One region of the Gordonia aurantiaca genome, then DNA from elsewhere that is predicted to be linked to it. Evidence: predicted binding sites of a transcription regulator. Region 1 holds the regulator's gene; each other region holds the start of a gene.
What was found. The regulator LexA, encoded in region 1, represses DNA repair genes until DNA is damaged. The targets are predictions, from matches to a motif close to CGAACANNTGTTCG.
Positions count from the first base shown of each region.

Region 2: the regulator LexA is predicted to act here: its motif matches at 1,945-1,958, upstream of ABFT43_RS10365 (error-prone DNA polymerase).
Region 3: the regulator LexA is predicted to act here: its motif matches at 4,400-4,413, upstream of ABFT43_RS03885 (alpha-ketoglutarate-dependent dioxygenase AlkB).

Region 1 is NZ_JBDUUF010000005.1:205,282-212,894, reverse strand. Features, by position in the region: gene pfkB (1-phosphofructokinase) at 1-959, opposite strand, end outside; gene ABFT43_RS12250 (DeoR/GlpR family DNA-binding transcription regulator) at 956-1,726, opposite strand; gene ABFT43_RS12245 (putative PEP-binding protein) at 1,831-3,531, shown strand; gene lexA (transcriptional repressor LexA) at 3,515-4,222, opposite strand; gene ABFT43_RS12235 (LysM peptidoglycan-binding domain-containing protein) at 4,445-5,005, shown strand; gene nrdR (transcriptional regulator NrdR) at 5,104-5,598, shown strand; gene hrpA (ATP-dependent RNA helicase HrpA) at 5,572-7,613, opposite strand, start outside.
Region 2 is NZ_JBDUUF010000004.1:191,507-199,119, reverse strand. Features, by position in the region: gene ABFT43_RS10370 (SDR family oxidoreductase) at 1-1,808, opposite strand, end outside; gene ABFT43_RS10365 (error-prone DNA polymerase) at 1,972-5,256, shown strand; gene ABFT43_RS10360 (DUF167 domain-containing protein) at 5,301-5,528, shown strand; gene ABFT43_RS10355 (tRNA (cytidine(34)-2'-O)-methyltransferase) at 5,532-5,996, opposite strand; gene ABFT43_RS10350 (serine/threonine dehydratase) at 6,252-7,190, opposite strand; gene ABFT43_RS10345 (bifunctional methylenetetrahydrofolate dehydrogenase/methenyltetrahydrofolate cyclohydrolase) at 7,247-7,613, shown strand, end outside.
Region 3 is NZ_JBDUUF010000001.1:848,715-856,327, forward strand. Features, by position in the region: gene ABFT43_RS03860 (adenylate/guanylate cyclase domain-containing protein) at 1-656, shown strand, start outside; gene ABFT43_RS03865 (oxidoreductase) at 808-1,698, shown strand; gene ABFT43_RS03870 (hypothetical protein) at 1,757-2,269, opposite strand; gene ABFT43_RS03875 (SulP family inorganic anion transporter) at 2,508-4,028, shown strand; gene ABFT43_RS03880 (hypothetical protein) at 4,035-4,256, opposite strand; gene ABFT43_RS03885 (alpha-ketoglutarate-dependent dioxygenase AlkB) at 4,436-5,062, shown strand; gene ABFT43_RS03890 (GMC family oxidoreductase) at 5,118-6,824, opposite strand; gene ABFT43_RS03895 (flavin-containing monooxygenase) at 6,821-7,613, opposite strand, start outside.

The DNA.
Region 1 (7,613 bases):
GATGGGGTGGGGCTGCAGAACTCGGTCACGGTGACCCCGGCCGGGTTCAGCTGGTCGGGCGTCGGGGATGCGGTGCCGGCGAGTGCGGCGGCCGCCGACCCGTAGGCGACGGCGTGACGCAGGCAGTCGGGCGCCGGCGCTCCGGATGATTGTGCGATGAGGTATCCGGCGAGCGAGGAGTCCCCGGCACCGACCGTGCTGCGCGGCGTGACCGGCGGCGGGGTGGCGATCCAGGTGCCGGCCCGGGTGACCAGTACGGCGCCACGGGCGCCGAGGGTGGCCAGGACGTTCCCGCCGATCTGCTCGACCAGTGTCGACGCGGCATCCACCACGGGCCCGAGATCATTGCGCGACAACGCCGCTCGGAACACGGCCGGATCGGTGCCGGTGAGCTCGGCGAGTTCGTCCTCGTTCGGCTTGATCAGGTCGAGTCGGCCGGCGGCCGCGGCGCGCAACGGTTCGCCGGAGGTGTCGACGGCGACGCGGCACCCTGCGGTCATCAGCGCGTCGGCGATGCGGCGATACCAGTCGTGCGGCACGCCCGGTGGCAGTGAACCGCAGAGGGTGACCCAGGCCGCGCCCTCGGCGTGGGTTCGGATCAGCGTGGTGAGCTCGTCGAGCTGTTCCGGCGTGAGCGGTACACCGGGGGCGTTCACCTTGGTGGTCGTGCCGTCGGACTCGGCGATGGTGACGTTCGAACGCACCTCGTCGTCGACGGAAACCGCGTCGTATGGGAGCCCGAGGTCGTCGAGGGCGGCGAGCAGCGGGTCGCCGGGACGCGCGGGGAGTAGCGCACGGGTCGCCAGCCCCGCCGTCGCGACGGTGCGGGACACATTGACTCCCTTGCCGCCCGGCTGCGCCCGGACGACTCCCGCGCGCTGGACCTCGCCGCGACGCAGGGGCCCGCCGAGCTCGAGAGTGCGGTCGAGGCTCGGATTGGCGGTGACGGTCAGGATCACGCGATCACGACCTCGACGCCGCGTGCGGACAGCGCGGCCGAGAACTGCGGGTCGATCCCGGAATCTGTGACGAGGACGTCGATGTCGTCGACGGTCGCGAACCCGGAGAGCTCCTCGCGGCCCATCTTCGAGCTGTCGGCGAGCACGATGACCCGCTGTGCCGCGGCGACCATCGCGGACTTCACCGCCGCCTCGTCGGGGTCCGGAGTGGATAGTCCGTGCGCTTCGGTGAGGCCGTTGGTGCCGACGAACGCGGTGGTGATCCGCATCCGGGACAGTGCGGCCACGGTCTGCGCGCCCACGGTCGCCTGGGTCAGGCCGCGCACGCGGCCCCCGAGTGCGTGCAGGCCGTCGACGTGGCGGGCGGCGAGCAGGCCGGCGATGGGCAGGCTGTTGGTGATGAGGGTCAGTGTGCGATCGCGGGGCAGTGCCTCGGCCGCGCGATAGGTCGTGGTGCCGGCGTCGAACAGGACCGATCCGCCGTCGGGTGGGAGAAAGGACATCGCGGCACGACCGATCGCGGCCTTCTCCTCGGTCTGGGCGGTCTCCCGCTCGGCGACGCCGAGTTCTGCGACGACACGCATCACCTCGGGGCGGACGGCCCCGCCGTGCACGCGCTGCACGTGTCCCGCCTTCTCGAGAACCGCGAGGTCGCGACGAACGGTCTCGCTGGTCACATCGAACTTCGCGGCGAGCTCGGCCACCGATGCCCGGCCCGCGACGCGAACCTCGTCGGCGATGGCCTGTTGTCTCTCCTCGGCGTACACGCTGCTCCGATCTGATGTGGGATCGTGTTGGTTTCGGTGTTGATGTGATTCTGTTTACGCTTGTTTGTGTTGACAAGTCAAGGCGTTTTTGTAAGCGTGGTCACATGACGCAGACGCTGACAGGCACCCCGGTCGTCGGTGGCGTGGCCTACGGCCCCGCGCTCTGGCCGGGGGTGCGGCCCGATCACTCCGCCGAGGCGCTCGGTTCGACCAGCGAGGTGCCGGAGGATCGTCGAGCGGACGAGGTCAAACGGTTCGCCCGCGCCGCAGCTGTCGTGGCCGCACGCCTGCGTGACCGGGCGTCACAGAACACCGGCGCGGCCGCCGAGGTGCTCGCCGCGACGGCAGCGCTCGCAGAGGACCGCGGCTGGGTCGGTGCGGCGACGAAGCTCGTCGAGAAGGGGGTGAGCGCACCGGCGGCGGCCGCGGCCGCAACCGAACAGTTCGCCGCGGTGTTCAGCAGGATGGGCGGCCTGATGGCCGAACGCGTCACCGACCTCAACGACGTCCGCGACCGCGTCGTCGCCGAACTTCTCGGCCTGCCGGAGCCCGGCGTCCCGACGCCGGACGTCCCGTCGGTGCTGCTCGCCGATGATCTCGCGCCCGCCGACACCGCGGGTCTCGACCCCGCCACGACCATCGCGCTGGTGACCCGTCTCGGCGGCCCCACCAGTCACACCGCGATCATCGCGCGCCAGCTCGGGATCCCGTGTGTCGTCGCCGTGCCCGGACTCGGCGCGATCGACGTGGGCACACCGGTTCTCGTCGACGGGACCGCGGGAGAGGTCGTCGTCGCCCCCGACGCCGCGGAGGCGCAGGAGAGGGTCACGGCACATCGACGTCGCGCCGCGCGGATCGCGGGCTGGACCGGACCCGGCCGCACCGCCGACGGCGTCGAGGTCGCCGTCCTGGCCAACGTCGCAGACGGCGCGTCGGCCCGCGCCGCGACGGCGCATCCCGTCGAAGGGGTGGGCCTGTTCCGCACCGAACTAGCCTTTCTCGGACGCGCCGACGAGCCGTCGGTCGACGACCAGGCCGCCATCTACCGCGAGGTCTTCGACGCGTTCGCCGGCCGGAAGGTGGTCGTGCGCACCCTCGACGCAGGCTCGGACAAGCCGCTGCGGTTCGTCGACCACCCGGACGAGGCCAACCCGGCCCTCGGTGTGCGCGGTGATCGGATCGCGTTGGCGCACCCGGAGATCCGTGAACGCCAGCTCGACGCGATAGCACAGGCGGCGCGGGAGACCGGGAGCCGGCCGTGGGTGATGGCGCCGATGATCGCCTCGCCGGCCGAGGCCGCGGCCTTCGCGGCGCGGGTACGCGCGCGCGACCTCGTCGCCGGGGTCATGGTCGAGGTGCCCGCCGCGGCGATCCTCGCGCCCGCGATCCTCGCCGAGGTCGACTTCGTGTCGATCGGCACCAATGACCTCACGCAGTACACGATGGCCGCCGACCGGATGTCGGCCGACCTCTCCGCCCTCACCGACCCGTGGCAACCCGCGGTACTGCACCTCGTCGCGGCGGTCGCGAAAGCCGGTCGCGCCCTGGGTAAACCGGTGGGCGTCTGCGGCGAGGCGGCGGCCGACCCGGCTCTGGCGTGCGTCCTGGTGGGTCTCGGCGTCACCTCGCTGTCGAGTGCCCCGGCCGCGTCCGCGGCCGTCGGCGCCGCACTCGGCGAGGTCACTCTCACCGCATGTGAGAACGCGGCGGCCGCTGCGCTGGCCACCACCGATCCGGCTGCGGCCCGCGCGGCGGCCGCCGCGGTGCTCGGAAGTGAACCCGAGGGTGTCAGATCCGCCGGATGACGGTGACGACCTTGCCCAGGATGACGGCGTCGTCACCGGGGATCGGGTCGAACAACTCGTTGTGCGGCATCAGCCACACATGACCCTTCTGGCGCTTGAACGTCTTGACCGTGGCCTCGCCGTCGATCATCGCGGCCACGATGTCGCCGTTGTCGGCCACGTTCTGCTGACGGACCACGACCCAGTCGCCATCGCAGATCGCCGCGTCGATCATCGACTCGCCGACGACCTTCAGCAGGAACAGCGAGCCCTCGCCGACGAGCTCACGGGGGAGTGGGAACACGTCCTCGACGGCCTCCTCGGCGAGGATCGGGCCGCCGGCGGCGATCCGGCCGAGGACCGGCACGAAGGTGGGCTCGGGGAGCGGCTCGCCGGTCGGCGACGTCGGCGTCGGCGGCTCGTTCGGGGCGATGTTCACCGCGCGCGGGCGGTTGGCGTCGCGCTTGAGGAGCCCCTTGCGCTCGAGGGTGCGCAGCTGATGCGCCACCGACGAGGTGGACGTGAGGCCGACCGCGTCGCCGATCTCCCGGATGCTCGGTGGGTAGCCACGCTCGCGCACCGACTTGCGGATCACCTCGAGCACACCCCGCTGCCGCGGCGTGAGGGAGGCCTCTGCCGCCGCGATGTCCTCGGGGCGGACGGGGTCGTCGGCGCCCCGCGGTGGAGTGCGCTTTCCGCCGTCGTCGCTCATGGTCGGGTTCCTCTCGATTCCGAACGTGCTGGTAGATGGCTTGACCGAGGTCGAGCGTAGCCCACGAAACCGACAGCATCAAACATTTGTTCGACGTGTCGCGAGACATTGTCGGGGGCGCGTGGTAGAAATCGAACATCAGTTCATCGAACAGATGATCGATGTTCGAACACCGGCGTTCGGGCTCGAACATCGCGTTCGACCGACCAACCGGAGGGCACCATGCGCACCGCGACTCTCATCGACCCGAGGCGTGTCGACCCGAGGCGTGTCGACCCCGTGCGGATCGCTCCTGATCGTCAGTCCGTCCCGCCCCGGCGGGCGAATCCCCATCGCCGTCCGGGCGACAACCGGCCCGTCGACAACCGTCCGCTGCCTGAGTCGGCGGCGTACGGCCCGCGGATCTCCTCGACCCGCTGCGCGTCGCCGGTCGGCACCCGCGGTCGGGGGCCCCTCGCCGCGCCCCGCGTCGAGGTCGCCCCGGCATCCACGATCCGGCGTCGCCGCCGCACCGCGGCGGCGATCCTCGCCGGCGTGGGCCTTGCCCTTTCGGTGTGGGTCCTGTCGGTCGTCGGCCAGAACTACGCCGCCTCGGTCACCCCGCCGACGGTGGGCACCGAGGTCGTCCACGTCCGCTCGGGTGACTCGCTGAACACCATCGCCGCCCGCGTCGCGCCCGACCTGCCCCGCGAGGCCGTCGTCGAGGACATCGTCCGACTGAACGACCTGCCGTCGACTGGTCTGCGGGTCGGTCAGCCACTCCTGGCCCCCAGGTACTCATAGGCCCGGCGGTATCCTCGATGTCACTGGGATCGGCCGAGACACGGCCCGGCGCGGCGACCGTCCGTGCGGAGAGATCCCGCGACCCGCGTGAGGATACGATGCGCTGCCCCTTCTGCAAGAACGACGACACCAAGGTCATCGACTCACGTGTCGCTGACGAGGGACAGGCCATTCGCCGGCGTCGCTCCTGCGTCGCATGCGGTCGCCGCTTCTCGACCGTGGAGAGCGCGGTGCTCGCCGTCGTCAAGCGCAACGGCGTCACCGAGCCGTTCAGCCGCGAGAAGGTCATGCGCGGAGTGCGGCGCGCCTGCCAGGGACGCGACGTCGCCGAGGACGCACTGGCACAACTCGCGCAGCAGGTCGAGGACACGGTCCGTGCCAGCGGTTCGGCCGAGATCCCCAGCAACGAGGTCGGCCTCGCGATCCTCGGTCCCCTCCGCGATCTCGACGAGGTCGCCTACCTTCGCTTCGCCTCGGTGTACCGGTCCTTCGACTCGATCGAGGACTTCCAGCGCGAGATCGACGAGCTGCGCGCGGCCAAGGCGGTCGGCGAGGCCGCCAGGGAATCAGCCGAGTCGGTCCAGAGTTCGTAGGACCCGCTTCTCCGACACCGGGTAGGCGGTGCCGAGTCGCTCGGCGAACAATCCCACCCGGAGCTCCTCCACGAGCCACTGGGCCTCCTCGTTGACGAGGTCCCGACGATGCTCGGGGACCTGCGCGAGCCGCTGCGCCCAGCGTTCGGTGACGCGGTCCACCACGGCCACACCCGCCTGATCACGCGCCGCGGCCGCCGGCAGCGCCTCGAGACGCGCCTGCGCCGCCGCCAGATAGCGCGGCACGTGCTGCAGATGCCTGCGCGGGGTGGCGACCACAAACCCGTCGAACACCAGATTGTCGAGTTGTTCGGCGACGTCGTCGGCCGCGACCGAACCGGCATGCCGGTCGATCGCCGCCCGCACTGGCGCGACATGACGCAGGATCTCCACCGCCAGATCGAAATATGCGGGCGCCGCCTCGGCGATGCGGGGTCGGACACGCTCGGCGAGCGCCCGGAATGCCTCCGGTGAACGGACTCCGGTGATCGTGGCGGCATCGAGCTCCTCGACGGTGTCCCGGATCGAGCGTCGCGTGCAATCGGCGAGCAGCGCGTCGAGGTCGGGATACGGGCTCTGGCTGAGCGCGAGCCGGTCGGTGGCCGCCAGCGACCCGGCGATACGGCGCTGCAACGGCGGGACGGCGAGGTCGAGCAGCGCGACGATTCCCCTGCGCAGCAACCGCTCCCGCGTCTGCTCGGATGCGGCATCCACCACGACGACACCGCGGGAACGGCCGGTGTCGTCGGTGACGGCGTCGATGGCCGGGTACCGGGTGAGTTTCTGCCCGGCGACGTCGACGGTCCGCGCCACCGGCAACGTGCCGATGCCGTCGGCGGTCCATTCGCGGTAGAGCGTCTTCTTCACCGTCTTGGGGGCGGCGGACCTGGTCGAGCGTTGCAGTTCGGCGAGCGAATCGGACCGGGCGACGATGGTCCCGCGGGCGTCGACGACGGCGAAATGCATGCGCAGATGGGTCGGGATGCGGTCGGTGTCGAAATCGGCCGGGGTGACCGCCATCCCGGTGATCGCCGACAGCTCGCGCGCCAGCCCGACGACGAGTGGTTCGCTGCGCGGCGTGAGGCGGCCGAGCGCGAGGTCGGCGAACTGCTGCGCCGGCGACATCGACTTGCGCAGCCGCTTGGGCAGCGATTTCACCAGTGCCGTCGCCAGCTCCGACCGCATGCCGGGCACCGACCAGTCGAATCCGGCAGGCCGGATGTGGGGGAGCAGGGCCTGCGGGATGACGACGGTGACGCCGTCGTCGGGCGCGCCCGGCTCGAAGCGGTAGCGCAGCTCGAGGCGCGTGTCACCCTGTTGCCATGCGCCCGGGTAGTCGGTGGGTGCGACCGCGGTGGTCGACGCCACGTCCTCCGGGGTGAGGTCGAGTAGCGCGGGGTTCTTACGACGGGCCTTCTTCCACCAGGTGTCGAAGTGGCGGGTGGAGGTGACCTCGGGGCCGATGCGCTTGTCGTAGAACTCGAAGAGCTGGTCCTCGGTGATGACGAGGCCGCGGGTGCGGGTGCGGTTCTCGATGTCCGACGCGGCTTCGAGGAGGGCGCGGTTGCGTTGGAAGAACGGATGATTCGTCTTCCAGTCGCCCTCGACGAGCGCGTGCCGGATGAACAGCTCGCGCGCGACCACCGGGTCGACCGGGCCGTAGTCGACGCGCCGGCGCGCGACGAGCGTCACCCCGTAGAGTGTGACGCGTTCGTACGCCATCGCGGCGCCGCGCTTGGAAGACCAGTGGGGTTCGCTGTAGGTGCGTTTGACCAGGTCGCCGGCGAGCTTCTCGGCCCACAGCGGATCGATCCCGGCCACGGTGTGCGCGAACAGCCGTGACGTCTCGAGGATCTCGGCGGCCATGATGAACGCCGGCGGCTTCTTCGACAGCGGCGAGGCCGGGAAGATCATCAGCGTCGTGTTGCGCGGGCCGGTGTACTCGCGACCCTCGGTGTTGCGGGCCGCGATGTTCGACAGCAGGCCCGACAAGATGGCGCGATGCACGGCGTCGG
Region 2 (7,613 bases), on a different contig from region 1:
CCCAGCGTCGAACCGACCCGTTTGGGCCGGTGGATGATCGCATGCAGCACGCGCGCCGCGGCCTTGTCGACGTCCCAGGTGCCGGGTTGATCCCGATACGCCTCGGTCGGCTCGATCATCCGTGTCTTCACCAGCGGCAGGCGCACATTACTGAACGTGACGTGATCGGACACGGTCTCGGTGCCGGTCACGTCGCTGAACGCTTCCAGGGCGGCCTTCGACGCGGCGTACGCGCCGAACCGCGGGCCACGCGACTGCACCGCGATCGAGGTGACGTTCACGATGTGGCCGGACTGCCGCGCGATCATGTGTGGCAACAGGCCCAGGACGAGGTTCACCGCGCCGAAGTAGTTCACCGCCATGACCCGGTGATAGTCGTGGGCGCGTTCCACCGAGTTGACCGTGGCGCGGCGGATGGACCGGCCGGCGTTGTTCACCAGCACGTCCACGTGCCCATGTTCGGCGAGCACCGACTTGACCAGCGCGTTGACCGATTCGGGATCGGTGATGTCGCACTGATGGGCGAACGCGCGGCCGGGTGGGATGCCCTTCTTGCTGGTCGTCGAGTTCAATTCGTCCACCGCGGAATCGAGTTCGTCGGCGGAGCGGGCCACGATGATCACGTTGGCGCCGCGGGCGACGCACATGCGGGCGGTCGCCTTGCCGATACCGCTCGACCCGCCCGTGATGAGGATGTTCTTGCCCACCAGCGGCCCTCGCGGATCGCGGCGCCGGTTGCGGGACCGGTCGAGATGGCGGGCCCAGTAATGCCACAGCCGCGGTGCGTATTCGGCGAAATCGGGCACGCTGATGCCGTGGTCGTGGAGGACGGCGATGGTGTGGTCGGAGGAGAACTCCACCGGCAACGACACCGCGTCGAGCACCGCCGCCGGGATGCCCTGCTGCGCGGCGACCAGGTCCCGTCCCACCTTGGCCACACCCATCCCGGACAGGTTCAGCACCGGTTCGACGATACGGTGCGGTACCGCGTCGAAACCCTTGGGTGCGTTGAACGCCGGGGCGAGCGCGTTGTACATCTCGGTGGTCGTCAGCGACCGGCTGTCACCGAGATGGAACACCAGGCCGCTGCGCTCCGGCTCCACCGCGATCAGCGCCACCATGGCCGCGGCGACGTAGTCGACGGGCACCATGTTGAGCGTGCCGAGGTCGGGCATGGGCAGGCGCAGCGCCCGCGGCAACCGGCCGAGCATCGCCAGGTGCCCGAAGAAGTAGTAGGGCCCGTCGATTTTGTCCATCTCGCCGGTGCGCGAGTCGCCGACCACGATCGACGGCCGGTACACCCGCCATCGCAGCCCCTCGCGTTCGCGCACGACGCGTTCGGCCTCGAACTTCGTGCGGTGATACGCCGTCGGAAAACCCTGTCCGACCTCGAAATCGGCCTCGGTGAAGCGTCCGCGGTGATCGCCGGCCACTGCGATCGACGACACATGGTGCATGAGTGCGTCGCGGGCGATCGCGAAGTCGGCGACCCGCGAGGTGCCGAGCACGTTGGCCGCTCGCTGCGACTCGGCGTCGGCGGCCATGTCGTAGATTGCGGCGAGGTGGACGACGTGGTCGATGTCGGGCAGCCCGGCCGGGTCGATGCCGAGGCCCGGACTGGTCAGGTCGCCGACGACGGGTGTCACGCGCTCACCCGCGCCGAGTTCGTCGAGCATGGCGGTGAAGGCGGACCGCGACGACTCGCGCACGAGGGCGTGGACGGTCGCATCGGGGTCGACGGTCAGAAGACGCTCGATGACACGCCGACCGATGAATCCGCTGCCTCCGGTGATGAAGTAGCTGGTCATGATGATCCCATCGTGATGCGCTGGCGCCAGGTCCCGCTCGATGTCCCCTCCCCCCGAAGGAGATGGAATCTGTCTGGTACTCAGAGTGACACCTAACTCGGGCCATTGCAATGGGTTCAGGTGAGGAATATCCATTCGAACCCATGTTCGATAGACTGTCGGTGTGGGCTGGGATCAGGGGCCTCCGACGTGGTCGGAGATGGAGCGGGTGCTCTCCGGCCGGGCGCCCGACGGTGGTCGGCCGGGGACGGCGTTCGGCCCCGACGACAGCGACCACGCGATGTTTCCGGGCGACGGCAGCGACAGCCCGGCGTGGTCGCGCAAGCGCGGCGCCTACCAGGCCGCCGACATCTCGCGCGGCTCGTCGTCGGTGGCCTACGCCGAACTGCACGCGCACAGCTCCTACAGCTTTCTCGACGGTGCGTCGATGCCGGAGGAGATGGTGGAGGAGGCCCAGCGGCTCGGTCTGGAGGCGCTGGCGATCACCGACCACGACGGTTTCTACGGCATCGTCCGATTCGCCGAGGCGGCAAGGGAATTCGGGATGCCCACCGTCTTCGGCGCGGAGCTGTCGCTGGAACCCGACGTCGCCCGGACCGGATACAACGACCCGCCCGGCGAACACCTGCTGGTCCTCGCCCGCGACGGCGAGGGCTACCGGCGCCTGTCGCGCACCATCGCCGACGCGCACATGGTCGCAGGGGAGAAGGGGGTGCTGCGCTACGACCGCGCCGCCCTCGCCGGGGCCGGTGGCGGACACTGGCTGATCCTCACCGGTTGCCGCAAGGGTGCGGTCCGGCGTGCTCTCGACCGCGGCGGGGTGGCGGCCGCGGAGCGTGCGCTGCGGGAGATGCTCGAGACCTACGGCCGCGACAACGTCGTGTGCGAGCTCACCGCGCAGGGGCTGCCCGACGACGACGAGCGCAACGCGGTGCTCGCCGACCTCGCCGCCCGCGCCGGGGTCCCGACCGTCGCCACCACCGGGGCGCATTTCGCCGGACCCGGGCGGCGTCGGCTCGCGATGGCGATGGCCGCGGTGCGGGCGCGCACCGACATCGAGACCATCGCCGGTTGGATGCCCGGGGTCGCCGGGGCGCACCTGCGCAGCGGCGACGAGATGGCCCGGCTGATGCCCGCGCACCTCGACGCGATCGACAACGCCGTCGACATCGCGTCGGACTGTGCCTTCCGGCTGGGCCTCATCGCACCGGAACTGCCGCCGTTCGACGTCCCGGAGGGGCACACCGAGGCCAGCTGGCTGCGGGAACTGACCATGACCCGCGCCCGTCGCCGCTACGGCACCCCGGCCGAACATCCGCAGGCCTACCGGCAGATCGAACACGAGCTCGCCATCATCGAGGCGCTCTCGTTCCCCGGGTACTTCCTCGTCGTCGCCGACATCGTCGACTTCTGCAAGGCCAACGACATCCTGTGCCAGGGCCGGGGGAGCGCGGCCAACTCCGCGGTCTGCTACGCGCTGGGCATCACCAACGTCGACCCGGTCGCCAACCAGTTGCTGTTCGAGCGGTTCCTCGCCCCCGAGCGCGACGGCCCGCCCGACATCGACGTGGACATCGAATCCGATCGTCGCGAGGAGGCGATCCAGTACGTCTACCGCCGCTACGGACGGGACCGCAGCGCGCAGGTCGCCAACGTCATCACCTACCGCGGCCGCTCGGCCATCCGTGACATGGCGCGGGCGCTCGGATATGCGCCCGGGCAGCAGGACGCCTGGTCCCGCGCACCCGACACCGCACCCGACGACGTCGCCGAACTCGCCGGCGAGATACTCGGCATGCCACGCCATCTGGGCATCCACTCCGGGGGCATGGTGATCTGCGACCGGCCCATCGCGGACGTCTGTCCCACCGAGTGGGCGCGGATGGAGAATCGCAGTGTGCTGCAGTGGGACAAGGACGACTGCGCGGCCATCGGCCTGGTGAAGTTCGACCTCCTCGGGCTCGGCATGCTGTCGGCGTTGCACTATGCGATCGACCTGGTCGCCGAGCACAAGGGCATCGAGGTGGACCTGGCCGCCCTGGACCTCTCCGAGCCGGCGGTCTACGAGATGCTGTGCCGCGCCGACTCCATCGGCGTGTTCCAGGTGGAGTCGCGGGCGCAGATGGCGACCCTGCCGCGGCTGAAACCCCGGTGCTTCTACGACCTGGTCGTCGAGGTCGCGCTGATCCGGCCCGGCCCCATCCAGGGTGGATCGGTGCACCCCTACATCAAGCGGCGCAACGGCCAGGAGCCGCCCACAGTCGAACACCCGTCGATGGCCAAGGCCCTCGAACGCACCCTGGGTGTGCCGCTGTTCCAGGAACAGCTGATGCAGCTGGCCGTCGACGTCGCCGGATTCGACGCCTCGGAGGCCGACCAGTTGCGGCGGGCGATGGGCTCCAAGCGGTCGCCGGAGAAGATGGAGCGGCTGCGCAAGCGGTTCTACGAGGGCATGGAACGGCTGCACGGCATCACCGGGGACACCGCCGACCGGATCTTCGAGAAGATGGCCGCCTTCGCGAACTTCGGCTTCCCGGAGAGCCATTCGCAGAGCTTCGCGTCGCTCGTCTTCTACTCGTCGTGGTTCAAGCTGCACCACCCGGCCGCGTTCTGTGCGGCGTTGCTGAGGGCACAGCCGATGGGTTTCTACTCGCCGCAGACACTGGTCGCCGACGCCCGCCGGCACGGAGTGGCCGTCCACCGGCCCGACATCAACCTCTCCCTGGCCCACGCCACCCTGGAGAACGAGGGCCTCGACGTCCGGCTGGGGCTCGACGAGGTGCGCGGTGTCGGCGAGGACGTGGCGCAGCGCATCGTCGATGCCCGTGCCGACGGTCCGTACACCGACATCACCGACGTCTCCCGGCGCGCCGGGCTGACCGCGAAGGAACTCGAGGGACTCGCCGGGGCGGGCGCCTTCGACTGCTTCGGCCTCAGCCGGCGTCAGGCGTTGTGGGAGGCCGGCGCCGCCGCCACCGTCCGCGACGACCAGCTCGAGCTGCGTCCCGCGACCGCGACGCCCACCCTGCCCGGGCTGTCCGACATCGAACTGGCCGCCACCGACGCCTGGGCCACCGGCATCACCCCGAAGTCGTATCCGACGCAGTTCCTGCGTCCGCGGCTGGACGCGATGGGCGTGGTGCCCGCGGACCGGCTGCTGGAGGTACCCGACGGCGCGCGGGTGCTGGTCGGCGGTGCGGTGACACACCGGCAGCGCCCGGCGACGGCCTCGGGGGTGACCTTCATCAACCTCGAGGACGAGACCGGGATGGTCAACGTGGTGTGCTCGGTCGGTCTGTGGGCGCGGTACCGTGTACTGGCACAGACCGCACCGGCGTTGCTGGTGCGCGGCCGGGTTCAGAATGCCGAGGGGGCAGTCACCGTCGTCGCAGATCGGCTGCAGCGCATGGATCTTCGGGTGGGGACGAGATCCAGGGACTGGCAATAGCCCCACACGTGTCGTGTCCGAGTCGTCAACGAATCGCAGGAGTCATGTCCGAACAGGTCGTGGTCACCGTCAAACCGAAGAGCAGCAAGGGGCCGCTGGTGGAGACCGGCGAGGACGGTGCCATCACCATCTACGTCCGTGAGCCCGCCATCGAGGGACGCGCCAACAAGGCCGTGGCCGAACTGCTCGCCAAGCACCTCGGCGTACCCAAGAGCAAGGTCGCACTGATCGGCGGTGCGACCGCCCGGACCAAGCGGTATCGGGTGGGGTAGCGCTCAGACCGCGCCCGCGAATCCGTTCTGCCGCCAGGCCTCGTAGACCACGATGCTGGCGGAGTTCGCCAGATTGTGGGATCGACGCCCCGCGAGCATCGGGATGCGGAGCTTCTCGGTGATCTCCGGCTCGGCGAGCACCTCGTCGGGCAGCCCCGTCGGTTCGGGACCGAACAGCAACACGTCGCCGGGGCGGTACTCGACGTCGGTGTGAAAGCGCTCGGCATGCGCGGTGAACGCGAACACACGCTCCGGCTTCAGTTCGTGCCAGGCGGTCACCAGGTTGGGATGCACCGTGACGGTGGCCATCTCGTGGTAGTCGAGCCCCGCACGCTTGACCTGTGCGTCGGACATGGAGAACCCGAGCGGTTCGATGAGATGCAGTTCGCACCCGGTGTTGGCGGCCAGCCGGATCGCGTTGCCGGTGTTCGGCGGGATGCAGGGCTGGAAGAACATGATCCGGAACATGATGTGGCCAGCGTAGTCGTCGGGCGGGGCTGGGGATGACGCGGTGTTCGAAGGGGCAGGGCTCGAGGGGGCAGGGCTCGAGGGGGCAGGCTCCGACGACGCCCGGCGGTGACGAGGCCGCACGCGCGCACATCCACCCGGTCGATATCCACCGGCCGAGATCCACCGGCCGAGATCCACCGGCCGACGGGCCGCGACATCCGGGTGGCGGTCGTGTTCCGGAACGCGGGCGACGACGCGGCGCAACGCCGACCGCTACACCCCGAACCCGGTGTTCGCCCCGCACAGCACCACGCACAGCGTCGAATCCTCGGGTGGCCGAACCGCTCCGGTGGTCACCGCGGCGAGGGCGGCCGCGGTGCCGTGTTCGACGAGGACGCGGTGGGACTCCCACAGCATCCGCCGGGCCGCGACGAGGTCGGCATCGGTCACCGTGACGGCGTCGACGGCGGGGTTCTGCGACACGGTCTTCCAGCAGATGTCGCCGACCCGGGTGGCGCCGAGCGAGTCGACCGCGACCGAGTCGAGATCGACGGTCACCGGTACACCCGCGGCGAGCGCCTGATTCAGGCACGACGCCCCGACCGGCTCGGCGCCGACCAACCGGTCACCGGGACTGAGTGCGGCCGCCAGACCGGCGAGGAGTCCGCCGCCGCCGACGCAGGCGACCGTGGTCAGCGGGCCGGGCACGTCCTCGGCGATCTCCAGGCCGATCGTGCCCGCACCCGTGACGACGTCGGGCAGGTCGTAGGCGTGCAGCAACAGCGCACCCGTCGACTCCGCGAGGCCGACCGCCGCGTCGGCCGCGTCCTGGTAGCGCTGCCCGACGAGGCGCACGTCCGCGCCGAGGCCGCGCAACGTCTCGACCTTCACCGGGGGTGCGTTCTCCGGGACGACCACGGTGCACGGCACACCGGCGATCCGGGCGGCCCAGGCGGCGCCGATCGCGGCGTTGCCGCCCGACGCGACGAGGACGCCGGCGTCGGTCAGGTCGCCGCGCGACCGCGCGTGCAGTGTCGCCCACAGGCTTCCGCGGACCTTGAAGCACCCTCCCAGCTGGAGATATTCGAGCTTGAAGACCACTTCACGAGGGCCGTCGACGGTGTCGATCGAGGTACGCAGGATGGGGGTGCGCCGCAGGTGCGGGGAGATCGTGGCGGCGGCTCGTCGGAGATCGGTGAGGGCTGCTGTCACCACACCGAGACTAGTGCGCTCACGGGCTCGTCCGCCGCAATGGAAGAATGTCCCTCGTGACCGCGATACGACTGGATGGCAAGACGACGCGCGACGAGATCTTCGCCGATCTCACCGAACGGGTGCAGAAGCTGAAGGAAGCCGGCATCACCCCGGGACTGGGCACCGTGCTGGTCGGCGACGACCCCGGCTCCCACTCCTATGTGAAGGGCAAGCACGCCGACTGCGCGAAGGTCGGTGTCGCCTCCATCCGCAAGGACCTCCCCGCCGACGTCACGCAGGAGGAACTGAACGCGGCCATCGACGAGCTCAACGCGGACCCGGCGTGCACCGGGTACATCGTGCAGCTCCCGCTGCCCAGGCATCTCGACGAGAACGAGGCCCTCGAGCGCATCCTCCCGGAGAAGGACGCCGACGGCCTGC
Region 3 (7,613 bases), on a different contig from region 1:
TCGGCATGCGCGGCGCCAACACCGAGGTCGGGGTGCTGTTCGTCGACATCGTCGGCTCGACGAGACTTTCCCAGAACCGCAGCCCCGACGACGTCGCGGCACTGCTCAACGCGTTCTTCTCCATCGTCTTCGACGTCGTCGACCGGCATTCCGGGTTCGTCAACAAGTTCGAGGGTGATGCCGCGCTCGCGGTGTTCGGGGTGCCGGTCGAGATCGACGACCCGGCCGGGCAGGCGCTCGCCGCCGCGCGCGATCTCGCCGACCGCCTCGCCAAGAGCCTGGACATCCGCTGGGGAATCGGCGTCTCCTACGGCGAGGTGTTCGCCGGCAACATCGGCCACGAGCGTCGCTACGAATACACCGTCATCGGCGACCCGGTGAACGAGTCCTCGCGGCTGTCGGACATGGCCAAGACGGGGCGCGTGCCCGCCCTCGCGAGCGGCGCGGCGATCGCTGCCGCCGGCGAGGAAGCCGACGAGTGGGAGTTGCTGGGCAGCCGCGTGGTGCGCGGACGGTCGGCGCCGACCGAGTTCTACGCGCCCCGCGACCTCGTCGAACGACTCGGGTCGTCGGGCAAGCTGATCGCCGAGCTGCTGCGCCCGGCGCGCCGGATCGTCGGGGTGAACCCACTGCGGTTGGGGTTGTTCGGCGGGTGACCCGTTCACCCGACTCGGATCTGCAGGTCGGGGACCGTGTCGAAACCAGTACCTGAGACGAATCGTTGACGTCGTCTGCGGGCGTCAATACCGTGGGACCACGAGGGCCGCGGCACCGGGTGCGGCCTCGAGGATCCGTGGCCAGGGGGCTGTGATGGGTTGGACGTCAGCGAACATTCCCGATCAGACGGGACGCACCTTCGTGGTGACCGGCGCCAACAGCGGACTCGGCGCCGAGACGGCCAAGGCACTCGTCGGGGCGGGCGCCGACGTCATCCTCGCCTGCCGCAACACCGCGAAGGCCGATGCCGTCGCCAAGACGTTGGGCCCCCGGGCGACCGTTGCGAAACTAGACCTCGCCGACCTCTCCTCGGTGCGGACGTTCGCCGAATCCGTCACCGGCGCCGATGTTCTCGTCAACAACGCCGGGCTCATGGCGGTGCCCCTGCAACGCACCGCAGACGGATTCGAGATGCAGATCGGCACCAACCATCTCGGCCACTTCGCACTCACCGCCCTGCTGCTGCCCAAGATCACCGACCGGGTGGTGACCGTGTCGTCGGGGGTGCACCAGATCGGCAACCTGCAACTCGACGACCTCAACTGGGAGAAGCGCCGCTACCGCCGTTGGCAGGCCTACGGCGACTCCAAGCTCGCCAACCTCATGTTCGGGCTCGAGCTGGCCAGGCGGCTGCGCGAGGCCGGGTCGTCGAAGCAGTCGTTCGTCGCTCATCCCGGTTATGCCGCAACGGAATTGCAGGGTCGCACGGAGACCGTCATGGACTTCCTGATGAAGCTCGCCAACAAGTCCCCGATGGTGCAGTCCGCGGCCGCGGGCGCCTGGCCGCAGCTGTATGCGGCGACCATGCCCGGACTGGGGTCCGGCACGTTCTACGGGCCGACACAGTTCTTCGGGCTCAAGGGGGCGCCGGGGCGCAGCGGCTACAAGAAGATCGCGAACGACGAGGCGTTTCGGGCCCGTCTGTGGGCGGAGTCGGAAAAGCTGACCGGGGTGACGTTCGACGTGGCGTCCGCGGGATAGCTCCTGGGAGAACGCGGACTTCGGTGGCGGTTTCGGGCGCCGGAGACCGCGTCTGGTGTCACTGCACCGAGAATGCGATGCTGTTCGACGCCCCGGAGATGGTGTCGGTGACGCGGATCGTGAAATCGCCGGCGCCCTTGAAGGAGTACGACTTCACCGCCGTGCAGTCGCGGGTCTTGAACAGCTCGGCCTCCTTGGGCACCTTCGGCCCCGACAGCCGGATCTCCATGCGGCACTCGTCGCCGTCGACGATGGGGCCGGCCTCGATGATCGAGTTCCAGCGCACGCCCAGGCGCGAGTTCTTCGGGAAGGTGCCCGGCGCGATCTCGCGCGCGTTCTTCGGGTTGTACACCCAGACGTTGATGGAGCGGACGCCGTTCGGGGCGTCCTTGCGGCCCAACTTGCCGTAGTGGGTGACCTTGTCACCGGACGAGCCGAGCGCCGCGCTGCCCGAATCGAGGCTTCCGCTCGCGCTGCCGAACAGATCGCCGGCAGGATCGGCGGTCGCCGGTGCGATCGGGAGCAGCAGGGCGGCAGCAGCCAACAGACCGACGAGACCGGTGCGCATCATCGAGTTCCCCCTCATCACGTTCGATAACGAATTGATTAAAGCAAAAGGGGTCGAATTCGACTGTGGGCCAGGTCATAGCGTGACGCGCGGCTGGTGAGATCGACCACCCCGTGCCGAGAGCAGAACCGAGCTGACCTGCTCGGAGTCGCCCTGATCCACAGGTGGGCGAGGTGGGGACGACGGCCCTCCACGGGTAGAGTTCCGCAGGTTCACGACCCCGATCCTCTAGGAGCGCCCGGTGGGGAAAGCCACGGCCAGAACCACGGCGACCACCGACGCGGTGTCGCCTGCCGACCGCCAGTCCGTCCTGCTCACCCTCCGCTCGCCGGACCGCCTGCGCACCGAGGTCCTCGCGGGCCTCGTCGTCGCGCTCGCGCTGATCCCGGAGGCGATCTCGTTCTCGATCATCGCCGGCGTCGACCCACGGGTCGGCCTGTTCGCATCCTTCACGATGGCGGTGACGATCGCGATCGTCGGCGGCCGGCCCGCGATGATCTCCGCGGCCACCGGCGCCGTCGCGCTGGTGGTGGCGCCGCTCGTGGAAAGCCATGGGCTGCAGTACCTCATCGCGGCGGTGCTGCTCGGCGGGCTCGTCCAGATCCTGCTCGGCGCGCTCGGTGTCGCGAAGCTGATGCGGTTCATCCCGCGCAGCGTGATGGTCGGCTTCGTCAACGCCCTGGCGATCCTCATCTTCTGGGCGCAGGTACCGCACCTGATCGGGGTGCCGTGGCTGGTGTACCCGATGGTGGCCGCCGCGATCGCCGTCATCGTGCTGTTCCCGCGGCTGACCACCGCCGTGCCGGCGCCGCTGGTGGCGATCGTCGCGCTCACCGCGGTCACCCTGGCCGCGAGCCTCGATGTCCCGAACGTCGGTGACGAGGGCGAACTCCCGGACAGCCTGCCGTCGCTGATGATCCCCGACGTGCCGTTCACGTGGGACACCTTGACCGTCATCGCACCCTATGCGCTGGGCCTCGCACTCGTCGGGTTGATGGAGTCGCTGATGACCGCGAAACTCGTCGACGACATCACCGACACCCACTCCGACAAGTCCCGGGAAGCCGTCGGGCAGGGAGTCGCCAACGTCGTCACCGGCCTGTTCGGTGGCATGGGCGGTTGCGCGATGATCGGACAGACGATGATCAACGTCAATCAATCGCGTGCGCGCACGCGGATCTCGACGTTCCTCGCCGGCGCGCTGTTGCTGGTGCTCTGCGTGGGGCTCGGGGATCTGGTCGCGAAGATCCCGATGGCCGCGCTGGTCGCGGTGATGATCATGGTGTCGGTCGGGACCTTCGACTGGCATTCGATCGCCCCGAAGACATTGCGCCGCATGCCGAAGTCGGAGACCGCGGTGATGCTGGTGACGGTCGCGGTGACCGTGGCGACGTCGAATCTGGCCTACGGCGTCGTCGTCGGCGTGCTGACCGCGTCGGTGCTGTTCGCGCGGCGGGTGGCGCACCTGACCGGGGTGGTCGAGGTGCCCGGCGAGCCCGGCATCCGTGTCTACAAGGTGACCGGTGAGCTGTTCTTTGCGTCGAGCAACGACCTCGTCTACCAGTTCGACTACACCGTCGACGAACCGCGCGTCGTCATCGACCTGGGCGACTCGCACATCTGGGACGCGTCGTCGGTCGCGACGCTCGACGCCATCACCACCAAATACGAGGCGAGGGGCAAACAGGTGACGATCGTCGGGCTCGACGACGTGAGCGCACAGCGGCACCGTCGGTTGAGCGGACACCTGGGCGGGGAGTAGCCCTGGTCAGTCCGGATTCGCGTCGCTGTCGCGGCGGCGTCGGATCACCAGCGCCACCTGGATGATCGCGGCCGCGCCGGCGGCGATCACCGGGATCCAGATCATCACGTCGGTACTGCCGTTGACGATCTCCCGCATCGGGATGATCATCAACGGCACGACGAGACACCACGTCAGGATGTCGGGACGGCCCTCTTTGATGCGTGTCTGACGGTCGGATTCGGTCATCGTGCGGCCCGGATCGTCGGGTCGTCGGCGGGCCGCACGGCGTCACGCGCGGATGCCGGCGCGGGGCGCGCCACGACGACAGGGTGCATGGTCAGCCATCCTAACGGGCACGGCACACAGCGTCGGCCGCCCTCCGAATTGCTCGAAAGTGTGTTCGACAAAGCGTGTATGGTGGCGGCATGTCCATCGGTATCCAGGGATCGCTGTTCGCCGAGGTCGACGTCGAGCCGACACTCGGTGACCTGGCCACGATGACGCGTCGTCCGCTCACCGACGGCGCGTGGGTGGACCTGTGTCCCGGGTGGATCAGCGGGTCCGACGAGTTGTTCGAACGGCTACGGAAGACAGTGCCGTGGCGGGCCGAGCGGCGGCAGATGTACGACCGGGTCGTCGACGTGCCGCGGCTGGTGTCGATCTACCAGGCCGACGACCGGCTCCCGGACACGCTGATCACCGAGATGAGGTCGGCGTTGAGCGCGCACTACCAAGCGGAGCTGCCCGAGGGCTTCGCGACCGCGGGGATCAGCCTCTATCGCGACGGCAACGACTCGGTGGCCTGGCACGGGGACCGCATCGGTCGGTCGGCCACCCACGACACCATGGTCGCGATCATCTCCCTCGGCGCCCCGCGGCCGCTGCTGCTGCGACCACGGGGCGGCGGGAGATCGCTGAAGTTCACCCTGTCGTCCGGTGACCTGCTGGTGATGGGCGGCAGCTGCCAGCGCACCTGGGAGCACGCGGTCCCGAAGGTGCGCGCGGCGGGTGCGCGCATCAGTATCCAATTGAGGCCGCCGGGGGTGTGGTAGGCCGGCAAGACGTAGAAGATGCGGACGCCATGTCCCGTTGTTTTCTACGAAATCCCTAGCCGGCGTTCGAGATCGGCTCGATCGGCAACCGCAGCGCGGCCGGTGCGTGGTCGGGGACCGTCGGGCGCACCGGCGGAACCGGGGCGACCGGGCGGTACGGCTCGCCGAGCGCCGGACGCGGATCGGCCTCACCGGCGTTCGGCCACATCGCCATCGCGCGCTCGGCTTGGGCGGTGATCGTCAGCGACGGGTTCACGCCCAGGTTCGCCGACACCGCCGATCCGTCGACGACGTGCAGTCCCGGGTGGTTGAACACGCGGTGGTACGGGTCGATCACCCCGTCCTCTGCGGAGTTGCCGATCGAACAGCCACCGAGGAAGTGAGCGGTCATCGGGATGTTCAGCCAGTCGACGAACGAACCGCCCGGATCACCGTCGATCTCGTCGGCGATGCGTCGAACCGCCTCGTGGCCCTCCGGGATCCAGGTCGGCGGGGGATCGCCGGCGCCCTGCCTGCTCCGTAGCATCGGACCGAAACGGCCACGGCGGGAGAACAACTCGAGCGAGTTGTCTGCGGTCTGCATCACCAGCGCGATGATGGTGCGCTCCGACCAGTTGCCCACCCAGAGACTACGCAAGGTCACCACCGGATGCCGGAACGCCTCGATCAACGCCTTCACCGGGCGCGGCAGTGTGCCGTCGCCGTCGATGAGCATGGCCTGCAGCAGGCCGATGAGGTTGGAGCCCTTGCCATATCGGACCGGCTCGATGTGCGTGTGGTCGTTGGGATGAAACGACGAGGTGATCGCGACGCCCTCGGTGTAGTCGACCTTCCGGTCGCGGGCCGTCGCGGCGAGTACCGCCTCGGAATTGGTGCGGACCACCTTCCCGAGCCGAGAGGACAGACCGGGAAGGTGCCCCTTCTGCTGCATGTCGAGCAGGAGCTTGTTGGTTCCGTAGGTGCCGGCGGCGAACACCACGTGATCGGCGGTGAACACGCGGCGCCCGCGCCGCGACCAGCGTCGACCGGTCCGATGCGACTCCACGACGTACCCGCCCTCCGACCGCGGGCGGACCGTGTCGACGGTGGTCATCGGGATGACGTCGGCCCCGGCCTGTTCGGCCAGGTACAGGTAATTCTTCACCAGGGTGTTCTTCGCGCCGACGCGGCAACCGGTCATGCAGGCGCCGCAGTCGGTGCAACCGGTGCGGGCCGGTCCGACCCCGCCGAAGAACGGGTCGTCGACGGTCTTGCCCGGTTCGCCGAAGAACACGCCGACCGGGGTGTGGACGAACGTGTCGCCCGCGCCCATGTCCTCGGCGATCTTGCGGATCACCTTGTCGGCGGGTGTCATCCGCGGGTAGGTGGTCACGCCGAGCATGCGCGACGCCTGGTCGTAGTAGGGATCGAGTTCCGACGCCCAGTCGGTGATCCGGCCCCAGTGCGGGTCGTCGAAGAACGCCGGCAGCGGCCGGTACAGCGTGTTCGCGTAGTTCAGCGACCCGCCGCCGACGCCCGCACCCGCCATGACGAGGACGTCACGCAGCAGGTGCATGCGTTGCACGCCGAACAGGCCGAGTGCCGGCGCCCACACGTAATCGCGAAGGCGCCAGCTGGTTTTCGGCAGCTGGTCGTCGGCGAAGCGGCGGCCCGACTCGAGCACCGCGACACGGTAGCCCTTCTCGGTGAGGCGCAGCGCGGAGACCGAACCGCCGAAACCGGAGCCGATGACGATGGCGTCGTAGTGTTCGGTCCTGGTCACTGGGCGAGAGTCCCCTCGGTGGCGTCGGAGTCAGCGGTGTCGGACGTGGTCTCGGCGGCGACCTCGGCCGGGATCGCGTCGTCGAAGCGATGGTCGGCGACCACGAACGTCGACATCATGCGACGGAAGTCGCTGGTGTACTTCGGCCACATCACCGAGTTGCGGCCCGTCGAGTCGAGGTACCAGCTCGAGCATCCACCCGAATTCCACACGGTGCGAGCGAGTTCCGGGTCGAGCTCGGCGTTGTAGCGGTCCTGCGCGTCCTGGGTGACCTCGAGGACGCTGCGGCCGGTGCGCTTGAGCTCGGAGATCGCCTTGGACATGTAGTAGGCCTGTGGTTCGAGCATCAGGACGATCGAGCTGTGGCCCAGGTTGGTGTTGGGGCCGTACAGGAAGAACATGTTCGGGAAACCGTGCACCTCGACGCCTCGGTACGCCTGCGGCGAGCCCTCCCACGTCTGCGCGAGCGTGCGGCCGTCCCGTCCCGTCACGGCCTTGGCGATGGGCGGCTCGGTGGGTGTGAAGCCGGTCGCGAAGATGACGGTGTCGACCTCGTGCTCGCGGCCCTCGGCGTCGACGACGCCGGTCTCGGTGAGCCTCGACAACGCGCCGGTGACGGTCACGTTGGGCCTCTGCAGTGCCGGGAACCACTTGTTGGTCAGCAGGATTCGCTTGCAGCCGATTTCGTAGGACGGAGTGAGCCTGCGACGCAGCCTGCGGTCGCGGACCTGCACCCGGAGCTGGGCCAGCGCCATGGTCTTCGCGATGGGGAGCAGCTTCGGGTTGCGC